Regions from separate parts of the Vibrio sp. C8 genome, predicted to be linked through region 2. Evidence: predicted binding sites of a transcription regulator. Region 2 holds the regulator's gene; each other region holds the start of a gene.
The links. The regulator PurR, encoded in region 2, represses purine synthesis genes. The targets are predictions, from matches to a motif close to TNANGNAAACGTTTNCNTNA.
Positions count from the first base shown of each region.

Region 1: the regulator PurR is predicted to act here: its motif matches at 1,662-1,681, upstream of ACRQQK_RS01250 (2OG-Fe(II) oxygenase).
Region 3: the regulator PurR is predicted to act here: its motif matches at 1,592-1,611, upstream of ACRQQK_RS18715 (NupC/NupG family nucleoside CNT transporter).
Region 4: the regulator PurR is predicted to act here: its motif matches at 1,249-1,268, upstream of glpX (class II fructose-bisphosphatase).

Region 1 is NZ_JBPAOE010000002.1:76,662-79,860, reverse strand. It holds gene ACRQQK_RS01260 (DUF2391 family protein) at 8-406, shown strand; gene speG (spermidine N1-acetyltransferase) at 466-990, shown strand; gene ACRQQK_RS01250 (2OG-Fe(II) oxygenase) at 1,040-1,648, opposite strand; gene ACRQQK_RS01245 (heavy metal-binding domain-containing protein) at 1,858-2,178, shown strand; gene ACRQQK_RS01240 (LuxR C-terminal-related transcriptional regulator) at 2,293-2,967, opposite strand.
Region 2 is NZ_JBPAOE010000011.1:379,939-383,137, reverse strand. It holds gene elyC (envelope biogenesis factor ElyC) at 1-53, shown strand, start outside; gene torD (molecular chaperone TorD) at 199-846, shown strand; gene purR (HTH-type transcriptional repressor PurR) at 1,127-2,134, shown strand; cyclic di-GMP riboswitch class I at 2,312-2,410, shown strand; gene ACRQQK_RS07760 (TfoX/Sxy family DNA transformation protein) at 2,524-3,111, shown strand.
Region 3 is NZ_JBPAOE010000051.1:24,081-27,279, reverse strand. It holds gene ACRQQK_RS18720 (BMP family lipoprotein) at 3-998, opposite strand; gene ACRQQK_RS18715 (NupC/NupG family nucleoside CNT transporter) at 1,846-3,120, shown strand.
Region 4 is NZ_JBPAOE010000033.1:180,081-183,279, forward strand. It holds gene metF (methylenetetrahydrofolate reductase) at 1-672, shown strand, start outside; gene zapB (cell division protein ZapB) at 761-1,003, opposite strand; gene glpX (class II fructose-bisphosphatase) at 1,325-2,332, shown strand; gene pfkA (6-phosphofructokinase) at 2,401-3,199, opposite strand, start outside.

The DNA of each region.
Region 1 (3,199 bases), on a different contig from region 2:
AGTTTGAATGAAAAATTTTAGCTTCAATATGGAAGATGCCAGCCAAGTGTGTGTGGGAGCTTTTGCATTGGCCGTTCCCATTTCCTTCTCAGAAGAGGCATGGCAACTGGGTACCACATTACCAACAACCAACTTGCTGTTTCTAATGAGCCTTTCTTTGTGTTTTCTGGGCGTATTCGCCTATCAAAGTGTGTTTCAGCGAAACATTCAACATCGAATTTCTGTTTTTATTTTTCGCATTGCTATCGCTTATTTGCTTGCTGCTTTAGTGGTTGGTTTGGTGTTATTTGCCTTGAACAAATTACCCATCATCGATGACCCTATATTAGCGTTCAAGCGTATCATAGTAATCACTATGCCCGCCTCCATGGGCGCGATTGTGGTAGACAGTTTTGACAAAGAATAGAAGACTAAACTGTAATAAAACAATGATATAAAACCGTATCACCTGTAAGAGACATCAACATGAAACAGAATTTATCTCTTCGAGCGTTAGAACGTGGCGATCTTAGATTTATCCATAATTTAAACAACAACAGAAACATCATGTCTTATTGGTTCGAAGAGCCGTATGAGTCTTTTGATGAACTAGAAGAGCTTTACAACAAACACATTCACGATAACGCAGAAAGACGATTTGTTGTTGAAGATGAGAACAAATCCCTAATTGGTTTGGTTGAAATTATTGAGATTGACTACATTCACCGTAGTGCTGAATTTCAGATCATTATTACCCCAGAACACCAAGGGAAAGGGTACGCAAACACGCTAATCAACAAAGCGTTAGATTACTCATTCACTATTTTGAATCTTCACAAAATTTACTTGCATGTGGCGACTGAGAATGAAAAAGCTCTTCATTTGTATGAACAGTGCGGATTTATTGAAGAAGGGCACTTGGTCGAAGAATTTTTTATCAACGGGCAATATCGAGATGTAAAGCGCATGTATATACTGCAACCCCAATATCTGAAACAAACTCGAAGTTAGGCGCGGAATGTTAAGGATGAAAAAACAGGCAAAGCCTGTTTTTTTTTACTTAGGAGAGAATATCAAACCGATTTTCGCTGACACCATTGGTTCGAAACCAACCAGCAATACTATAGCGTTTAGCGTAAGCAGGAAGTACCTCATGTGGAAATTGCTCTGACAGGAACACAACTAGCCGTCCAGCAATAGGAGCAATGGTTTGAATAATTTGATCGTTGAGGTCATAGACTTTCAGTTCACCACCGTTAGCATCACACCAACCTTCATTCATATAAAAAACGGTGGTCAATTTACGACTTTCATTACCACGAAAAGCATCTAAATGCTTTTTGTAAAAGTCTCCTACTTCGTACTCTGCAAAATGAGCCTCATATTCGAACAACCCGAGGAACAGCTCCCGATTAACTTCTCGCCTAATAAACTCCATTCGCTCTAGGTAATCCTGTACTGGTTGTCCCATGTCGGAGTCTAGCCACTGAATTTTGTCGCGACGAATTTCACTGGCTCGTTGAGTATCTTCATTTCTACCAATACGTGCGCGCTGCCAATCATCTGAAGCACAGTTCTTGAGTAACTTAACTTGTTCAAGAGTTAGAAAATCATCCCAGACATACCAACCTTTTTCGGCAATGGAATCTAACAACTGTTCTAGCGCCATAAGTTTTTCACTACGAGGAAAAAGAAAGCGTTATAACCAGCCTTTACCTCAACAGCAAATCAACATGTTAATCTTAAAGAACAAAATTAATTGTTAAACTAATCATTTTAAAATCAAACAATTAAGTAATAAACCCAAATTATTAAGAATTATTAAGTTGAAGGTGGTATAACAAACTCGACCACAAAACTATTCATTGGGAGTTTCCTATGATCGTAACTACTACGCCTAATGTAGAGGGTAAACGTATCGTTCGTTATTGCGGCGTTATTGCTGGTGAAGCCATTCTCGGTGCAAACATATTTAAAGATCTGTTCGCTGGTATTCGAGACATCGTTGGTGGACGTTCAGCAACCTATGAACACGAGTTGCAGAAGGCGCGAACGATTGCATTAGCCGAACTTGAAGCTCGTGCTAGAGAGCTTGGCGCGAACGCTGTTGTCGGTATTGACTTGGATTATGAAACCTTTGGCAAGACCAATGGAATGCTGATGGTATCGGTAAGTGGAACGGCAGTGTTTGTAGAGTAGCCATTCACCGTCAAAGAAGGTAATTTTGGATTGTAAAAGTAAAAAGGCAGCTGAGCTGCCTTTTTACATATAAACTTTTTTATTAGATTAATTTTTAATTAATAAACGTATTTATTATTGACTTACTTCTTCAATTCCAATGTTGTTCTTAGCCCAAATTAATGCTTGAAGACGATTCTTAGCATTAATTTTCTTAAATACATTATGAAGGTGCGTTTTAACTGTATTTTCACTGACAAATAACTGATCTGCTATCTCAACATTTGAAGCTCCACTGCCAAGTAGCTTAATTATTTGTTGTTCGCGCTTGGTTAATTTTGAGAACATTTGAGAGGTAACAACTGAGTTGCCAGAGCGATAATGAAGAATATATTCTTGCGCGAGTCGGCGAGTTAGCCACATTTCGCCTTTAATAATTTTACTCATGCCTTTCACTAATACATCAATGTCATCATCGGCGTAGAATACCCCTGCCAAACACTGCCACTTGAATAAATCTTTTGCTTCAATTTCACTAGGACAATTTAGTACAACTTCTCGCGCTTCCGAACAACATAGGTGTTTGAACGAAGCATAGTCAGAAAGAGCTTGATCATCGAGTCGAGCACAATCGATGAGGACTAACTGTGTATCTTGACATGCAGGGTTACTCTCCTGCATCCACATATCGCAAAAAGGAGAAATTTCAATTTTTATTGGAAGCTTAGACTCCAACGCATCTTTAAGTAAACGTGACTGCATACAGACATCAGAAAGTAATCGTACGTTTAGTTTTTTTCCTTCCGTCATTATAAAAACTCCTAACCATAGACCTGACTTATGTAAAACTAACGTTGATAGAGAATAAGTCAATGGAACAAAATCATCCTCGTTTAATAATAAATAAAATCTACAAATTACTTTAATAAATTCATAAGGTTAATTTATTGTCTTATTTTTAAGAATGCATTTGAGTTATTTAAGGATCAGCATACTATTTGAAATAAAAACGTATGCTAAATTAGAAACAACTAAAAAATCA
Region 2 (3,199 bases):
ATCTTCGTGACTATGTCGCCGGTTATGACGAAACAGCAACACAGAACCAATAACCAATCATTCACTCCAATTAAGACCCGCCTAGCGCGGGTTTTTATTTATATCCAAAGCACAATCTTCGAACAATTTAATCAGTAAATTTCATATAAAGCGCAATTATTGCTTAGACTTAGAAAAAGGCTGAATCGGAGTTAAGCGATGAAAGAAATTAAAGCATTCAATGACAAACGTGCTGAGATTTACTGGTGGCTTTCAGGGCTGTTTACTCATGAGCTCACCTCACAAGATTTAGAACGGTATGATTCACCAGAAATTCATAACTTCCTAGCAGGCCTTGGTGAGAATGCGCATTTAGCAGCACCTAGCCAAAAGTTCATTTCTGTCCTCGACTGGCTTCTCAAGCAACAGGATGCCCAAGTTCAAATTGCCAACAGCTTTTTTCATCTATTTTCAAAGTGTGATGAAAACTCTGCACTACCCTATGCGTCACTCTATCTTGATAAATCTAAATATGTTGGCGAGACACCAGAGCAAGCAATTGCTCAGCTCATGGAACAAAATGGGGTTCACGTACAAAAGCAACCAGATGAATCCTATGACCATCTTTCTATCGAATTGGATTTTCTTGGTCACCTGATTATTCGTTCAAACGAATTAGAGAAAGAACCGCATATGGAAAAAGCGCTTCAGTTCCAAGCAGACTATATCCGTAATCATTTACTGAGTTGGGTGCCGGAATTTTCTCTTCATTGTTCAAGTGTGGATAAATTAGGGTTTTATTCATCAATATCCGTATTATTAGTTGCTTTCTTGCAACTCGATTTACAATACCTTACTGGCAACTGATTCTCATCAATAGCGCAATTTAGGCAATGAATTGTGACTACAGTTAAGTTTGCGCCTATGATTTGTCGTTGCGAGCTAACCGTTTGCGGTTTAAACTCAACAGCAAAATATGATGAATCATTATTTAAAACGCAAACCGCTGTTTCAAAGCGGTTTTTGTGTTTTAGTGACTTTAGGCTAGAAGCTATTCAACTTCGCCGCTGCTGAATCTGGCCAGTAATCGGGTTTGTTTGACCTAATAAAATTTAGCTAAAATCAGCAGTCAAAACAGGACAAATCTATGGCTACGATTAAAGATGTTGCTCGCTTAGCAGGCGTATCAACCACAACCGTATCACACGTAATAAACAAAACTCGCTTTGTTGCTGAAGCAACTCAAGAGAAAGTTCTCGAAGCAGTAAAAGAGCTAAACTACGCACCAAGTGCAGTAGCACGTAGTTTGAAATGTAACACTACACGTACTATCGGTATGTTGGTGACACAATCGACCAACCTATTCTTCTCTGAAGTTATAGACGGTGTAGAAAGCTACTGTTACCGCCAAGGGTACACGCTAATTCTGTGTAACACGGGTGGTATTTACGAGAAGCAAAGAGACTACATTCGAATGCTGGCAGAAAAACGTGTTGATGGCATTTTGGTGATGTGCTCTGACTTAACTCAAGAACTGTCAGAAATGCTTGAATCACATGCTGACATTCCAAAAGTTATTATGGATTGGGGCCCTGAAGCGTCTAAAGCTGACAAGATTATCGACAACTCTGAACTGGGTGGTTACTTAGCAACTAAGTACCTCATCGACAGAGGCCACAAAGACATCGCTTGTCTCAGCGGTCATTTGAACAAACTGGCTTGTCAGGAGCGTATTGCTGGCTTCCGTCGCGCGATGACAGAAGCCAATTTAGAAGTGAATGACAACTGGATTCTAGAAGGCAACTTTGAATGTGACACTGCGGTTCTAGCCGCAGATAAGATCATTGCTATGGATAAGATGCCAACCGCGGTGTTCTGCTTTAACGACACAATGGCACTGGGTCTAATGTCACGTTTGCAGCAGAAAGGGGTACGCGTACCGGATGATATCTCTGTGATTGGCTACGACAACATTGAGTTAGCAGAGTACTTCTCTCCACCACTGACAACTATCCACCAACCGAAACGTCGTGTGGGTAAAAACGCCTTCGAAATCCTGCTAGAACGCATTAAAGACAAAGAACACGAACGTCGTATCTTTGAAATGCATCCAGAAATTGTTGAACGCGATACAGTAAAAGATCTGACAAAATAATAAGTTACTCTCAATATGGCCCTAGAACTTCCTTGGGCTTAAGAGATATCTCTCGCAGATTTTTTTATTGGTAATAAAAATAGCAAACATAAGGTTAATTTTTTGAACTAGAATCACATTTAGTGCATATAAATGTGATTCTAATTCAAGTTTTTGATTATTATTTTCACTGTAGTGTCACGCACAGGGCAAACCTTCTGAAAGGATGGGACGCAAAGCCTCCGGCCTAAACCAAACAATGTTCAATCATTACTGGTAGGTAGCGGGGTTGCCGATGGCAAAAATCTATACATGAGTTGACTATTGATTGACATACTCCATGTAATTTTTTGCTATTCTCTCGGACCTGAATTTGGTGGCGTATTAGTTAATACACCGAGACTAACAGCATGGATAAACCAGTACTAAAAGACTCAATGCGACTTTTTGAGCAACTAGGATGTGTGAAATCACGTTCTATGTTCGGAGGGTTCGGCATTTTCATCGACGACGCAATGTTCGCTCTTGTGGTTAATGACCGCCTGCACATTCGCGCAGATGATCTCTCCTCAATAAATTTCCAACAACAAGGTTATGAACCTTACGTTTATAAAAAACGTGGTTTCCCTGTTGTCACAAAATATTTCGCTTTACCTGAAAATGCTTGGGAAGCCCCAGAGCAGATTATTGATGAGGCGAAACAAGCTTTAGAAGCAGCAAAACAAGAACGTGAAACTCAAGCGAAAGCGAAACCCGATCGCCTTAAGGATCTACCTAACATGCGTTTGGCAACAGAACGTATGCTAAAAAAAGCAGGCATCGATTCTGTTGACATGCTTCAACAAAAAGGCGCACTCGCAGCGTTCAGAGCTGTACAAGAAACTCACACCACCACCGTTGGTTTAGAGTTACTTTGGGCATTAGAAGGTGCAATTGAAGGTAAACACTGGTCGGTGATTCCTCAATCTCGTCGTGACGAGCTAATGCAGAAGCTTTGAGTTAAAAACTCACCCTACTTAAAAAGCACTCTTTACGAGTGCTTTTTGTTTTTCTGAAGCTTTCTGTTTTTAACAAAAGGTGAGTCCA
Region 3 (3,199 bases), on a different contig from region 2:
AATTAGTACTCACACTTATTGTTAGACATGTAGTCGTGAATTTTAATTTTGCCAGCGATAATGTCCGCTTTTAGAGTATCCATGTAAGCTTTCATTTCGTCAGTGATCAGAGACTTGTTGTTGTCATCGTATGCCCAATCAACAGCGTTCTCTTTAAGACCAAGAGCTTTGATACCAGGTTGCCAAGTACCGTTCATCTCTTCTTTCCAAGATTCAACTGAAGCCGCGCCTACAAGTTTAACCATTGACGTTAGCATTGTGCCTGGTTGTAGGTGGTTTTGGTTTGAGTCAACACCGATCGCTAGTTTGCCTGCATCTTTCGCTGCTTGGTAAACACCTAAACCAGTACCGCCAGCTGCCGCGTAAACAACGTCAACACCTTTAGAGAATTGAGATTTAGCAAGCTCTGAACCTTTTGCAGGGTCAGCAAACGCTGCTGGAGTTGAACCAGTCATGTTTTGTAGAACAGTGATGCTTGGGTTAGTGTATTTAGCACCTTGCTCATAACCACATTGGAATTTACGGATAAGAGGAATGTCCATTCCGCCAACGAAGCCAACTACGCCTGATTTTGACGCTTTCGCAGCAAGTGCACCCACTAGGAATGAACCTTCGTGCTCTTTAAATACGATTGATTGAACGTTTGGCTTATCAACAACTGAATCAAGAATGGTGAAGTGAATATCTGGGAACTCTGTTGCCACTTTTTCTACAGCTGATGCCATATTAAAGCCTACTGCAACAATAGGGCTAAAACCGCGGCTTGCTAAGCGACGAAGACCTTGTTCACGTTGCGCCTCGTTCTGAGGTTCAAATTCGCGAACTTCAGTACCTTCCGCTGCCATCACTTTTACACCATTTTGATATACCGCTTCGTTGAACGATTTATCGAATTTACCCGCTGTATCATAAATTACGGCTGGTTTTGCTTCTGCGAAAACGTGAAATGAAGAAACCGCTAAAGCAAGTGCTGAGATTTTTATAATAGATTTTTTCACTGTTATATACCTATGTTGCAATACCACTGTACTAGACGAGAGACTGCTGACCTTTAACAAAAGTCCAACAAACCCAAAAAACAAAATATCAATAGTTTGAATGAATTATTGGTGAGCTAGTTTGATCGTGTATAAGTTTATCGTTTGCGCTGCAAAAAAAAGTCGAATACCTCACACCAAATCACATTTTTTTGTAAAGGAATAAACTAATTAACCATAAATGTATGTTTATTTGTTAATTCCGAGTGTTTACAAGAAATTAGACTCACCAAAATTGTGATTTTAATCACCAAAATAGTGCAAATTGACGATGTAGTTACTTTATTAAACGCTGTTTTTCTAGCGTTCGACTCATTAAGCAAATGGTAAGCCAACTTATTGGTCGTATGTATGGATAAATCTGTTTCTAATTAGCACGCTATTAAATGTGCGTTTGAATACAAATTTGTAGTGTGGTTGAGTGAAAAATGTAACATTCAAGTGTGATGGAGTGCTCATGTTTTGACTTGATATAAAAACAATGTTTGTCGTTAAACTGGGTGTTAAATGTCGAGAAGTTGAAGGTAAAAGTTAAAATATTGACAGCTTCTTTTATGAGCAAACGGTTGCAGCATTTTTTAGAGTCTGGACTACAATGTGTTGGCTATATGTTTCGGATAAGGTCAAATTACCGCTGTTTCGGGGTTTTATTGTGACTTGCTTCTTGTTTTTGAATGTAATGTTGACTCATTACCTAAAAATGCGTGATGCATATATTACTTTTTGTTGTGAGAGATGCGTATAATCGCACCCCGAAAACAACCCAATGTTTAACACGCCAAATTAAACTATAAGGAAGCCATAAACTATGAGTACGTTTATGAGCCTAGTCGGTATGGTCGTTCTACTTGCTATCGCAGTATTACTTTCAAATAACCGCAAAGCTATTAACTTAAGAACCGTGGGTGGCGCATTTGCTATCCAATTTGCACTAGGTGCATTTGTACTTTATGTCCCATGGGGCCGCGATTTACTTGCTGGTTTCTCTAACGGGGTATCTAACGTTATTAACTACGGTAATGACGGTACTTCTTTCCTATTCGGTGGTCTTGTTTCAGACAAGATGTTCGAAGTGTTCGGTGGCGGCGGTTTCATCTTCGCTTTCCGTGTTCTTCCAACACTGATTTTCTTCTCTGCTCTAATCTCAGTTCTTTACTACCTAGGCATTATGCAATGGGTAATTAAGATTCTAGGTGGTGGTCTGCAGAAAGCTCTAGGTACATCTCGTGCAGAATCTATGTCTGCAGCAGCTAACATTTTCGTTGGTCAAACTGAGGCTCCACTTGTTGTTCGCCCATTTGTTCCAAAAATGACTCAATCTGAGCTGTTCGCAGTAATGTGTGGTGGTTTGGCTTCTGTTGCTGGTGGTGTACTTGCGGGTTACGCATCAATGGGTGTTCCACTAGAGTACCTAGTTGCCGCATCATTTATGGCAGCACCTGGTGGTCTACTGTTCGCTAAGCTCCTATTCCCTGAAGTTGATCAACCACAAGAGAACATTGAAGATGCTCTTGACGGTGGCGACGACAAACCAGCTAACGTTATCGACGCAGCAGCTGGCGGTGCAGCAGCAGGTCTACAACTTGCTCTGAACGTTGGTGCAATGCTAATCGCATTCATTGGTCTAATCGCGCTTCTAAACGGTCTTTTAGGTGGTGTTGGTGGTTGGTTCGGTATGCCTGAACTAACTCTAGAACTTCTTCTAGGTTGGATCTTCGCTCCTCTAGCATTCGTAATCGGTGTGCCATGGGAAGAAGCAACAATTGCTGGTTCATTCATCGGTCAGAAGACAGTTGTAAACGAATTCGTAGCTTATCTAAACTTTGTACCTTATGTGGGTGATAACGCACAAGTTATTGCTGCAACTGGTCAAGTAATGTCTGAGAAGACTCAAGCAATCATCTCATTCGCTCTATGTGGTTTCGCTAACCTATCTTCTATCGCGATTCTACTAGGTGGTCTGGGTGGTCTAGCTCCGACTCGTCGTCACGACATCGCTCGTATGGGTATCAAAGCAGTTATTGCTGGTACGCTATCTAACTTGATGGCTGCAACAATTGCTGGTTTCTTTATCTCTTTCTAATTTGAATTAGAGAACGATATATAGACGCCGTTTAATCTCACCCCGTAGCAAGAATATTGCTGCGGGGTGTTTTTGCTTT
Region 4 (3,199 bases), on a different contig from region 2:
ATCAAAGCAATCAAAGACCAAACTGGCCTTGTTTCTGCGCCGCACCTGACTTGTATTGATGCTTCTCGTGAAGAGCTGATCAACATCGCTGATGATTACTGGGCAAACGGCATTCAAAACATTGTGGCCCTGCGAGGTGACATTCCCCCTGGCGGTGGCAAACCTGAAATGTACGCATCCGATCTGGTTGAGTTACTGAAATCTCGCCACGATTTTGATATCTCAGTAGCGGCTTTTCCAGAGGTACACCCTGAAGCAAAAAGTGCTCAAGCGGATTTACTGAACCTGAAACGCAAAGTCGATGCTGGTGCGAACCGCGCCATCACTCAGTTCTTCTTCGATGTAGAAAGCTACCTGCGTTTTCGTGACCGCTGTGTTGCAGCAGGCATTGATGTGGAAATCGTACCGGGTATTCTGCCAGTGTCTAACTTTGCTCAAGCATCACGCTTTGCTGCGCAAAACAATGTGAAAGTACCAAGCTGGATGGCAAAACAATTCGAAGGTTTGGAAGAGGATCCTGTGACACGCCAGCTAGTAGGTGCAAGTCAGGCAATCGACATGGTTCGCGTTCTTTCACGCGAAGGCGTAAAAGACTTCCATTTCTATACGCTAAACCGTGCAGAAATGACTTACGCGCTTTGCCATACTTTAGGTGTTCGCCCTACTCGCTAACATCAAACAAAGCTGTTCTAACTCGATATTCGAAACATAAAAAACGCCGATAATCTTCGGCGTTTTTTTGTTTGTGAAAAGCGCAGGCTTATTCCACATCATCCATTTTGCCAAGCAGATTACGGATGCGTTCTTGCCATTGGTCGTGCTCTTGTTGAATTTGTTGTGCTTTTTGAATAGAAGCTTCGTGGTTTGCTTTTAACTCATTCGCTTCTTCAACTAGCTTTTGCTTCTCTTCTTTAAGCTCTTCAACTTCCATTTGCAGTAGAGCGATTGTGTCAACCGCAGTTTGAATTTTTGCTTCTAGTTGTTCTAGTACTTCAAAAGACATGGTACTTACCCTTTATTGATTCGGTTGCAATGGACAAAACGTCACTGATTGCCCCATTCTACTCAGCCCAGCCCAGAGAAACACTCACTATATTCGATCTTTTTCGCTATTCGCTTAAAAAAACAGCGCAATTTTACCTTACGCTAACTTTCATCTAAGAAAGTGACTACAGCTCGCTCGGAATACACCCAGTAACGTGCTAAATCTCACTATCTTTTGATCCAATACAACTCTCTGCTAGGCTAATTAGCAAACGTTTTCCTACTATTATGTTAGAATGCCGCCCAAAATTATCCCCTATCGTTCTGAGTTGGAGTGAAAATGAAACGTGATTTAGCAATGGCTTTTTCCCGAGTCACAGAAGGTGCTGCACTAGCAGGTTATAAATGGCTTGGTCGCGGCGATAAAAACGCTGCTGATGGCGCTGCCGTAGAAGTCATGCGTACACTACTGAATCAAACAGAAATCCAAGGCGAAATTGTTATTGGTGAAGGGGAAATCGACGATGCTCCTATGCTGTTCATTGGCGAGAAGGTTGGCTTAGGTGGTGATGAAGTCGATATCGCCGTTGACCCAATCGAAGGCACTCGTATGACGGCGATGGGTCAATCGAATGCACTAGCGGTACTTGCGGCTGGCGAAAAAGGCAGTTTCTTGAAAGCGCCAGATATGTACATGGAAAAACTGGTTGTTGGTCCGGGTGCGAAAGGCTGCATTGATCTGAATAAACCGCTGAAAGAAAACTTAGAAAACATTGCTCAAGCTTTAGGTAAATCACTTGATACGCTTGTTGTTACAACACTTGCAAAACCTCGTCACGACGCAGTAATAGCGGAAATGCAGCAGATGGGTGTTCGCGTATTTGCGGTGCCAGACGGCGATGTAGCAGCTTCTATTTTGACATGTATGCCAGATAGCGAAGTGGATGCAATGTACTGCATCGGCGGTGCACCTGAAGGTGTGGTTTCGGCTGCTGTTATTCGTGCTCTTGACGGCGATATGCATGGACGTCTGCTTCCTCGTCATCAAGTGAAAGGAGACACAGAAGACAACCGTATTTGGGGCGCAAGCGAACTTGAACGCTGCAAACAAATGGGTGTTGAAGCAAACGTAGTTCTGAAGATGGAAGATATGGCTCGCAGTGACAATATTATCTTCTCAGCGACAGGTATCACTAAAGGCGATTTGCTGGAAGGTATTTCGCGCAAAGGTCATATTGCAACAACCGAAACTCTGTTGGTTCGTGGTCGTTGCCGTACTATTCGTCGTATTAAATCGATTCACTACCTAGAGCGTAAAGACGCAGAAATTCGTGACATTATTCTCTAAGAATTAAGCATAAAAAAAGACCGCATTAGCGGTCTTTTTTGTGTTCAATCTTTATCTTCAAACGTTGCTTAGAATAACTCTTCAGCCACTTTGTAAAGATCTGTACGAACTGGACGACGCATGTTTTCAATCGCATCGATGATGTCATGGTGAACCAATTCTTCTTTTTGAATACCAACACAACGACCACCGTGGCCTTCCATTAATAGGTGAACTGCGTAGTTACCCATACGAGAAGCCAATACGCGGTCAAACGCTGTTGGTTTACCACCACGCTGGATGTGACCAAGAATTGTTGCGCGAGTTTCACGCTTCGTTGCTTTCTCGATCTCTTTAGCCAGTACATTTGCATCGACCATCAATTCAGTAAGAGCGATAATTGCATGCTTCTTACCTTTCTTGATGCCGTCTTGAATGTTTGAAATCAGGCTATCCATATCTAAGCCTGTTTCAGGAGTAATGATGTACTCACAGCCACCCGCAATTGCAGATGTCAGAGTTAAATCACCACAATGACGGCCCATGATTTCTACGATAGAAATACGTTGGTGAGATGAAGAAGTGTCACGTAGACGGTCAATAGATTCGATAACAGTGTTAAGCGCTGTTAAGTAACCGATAGTGTAATCAGTACCAGCGATATCGTTATCAATTGTGCCCGGAAGACCGATACATGGGTAACCCATTTCAGTCAGTTTCTTAGCACCCATATACGAACCATCACCACCGATAACAACAAGCGCTTCGATGCCGTGCTTATTCAAGTTTTCGATAGCTTTTTCACGTACTGCTACTTCTTTGAACTCGGGGAAACGAGCTGAACCTAAGAAAGTACCACCACGGTTGATTACATCAGAAACACTTGAA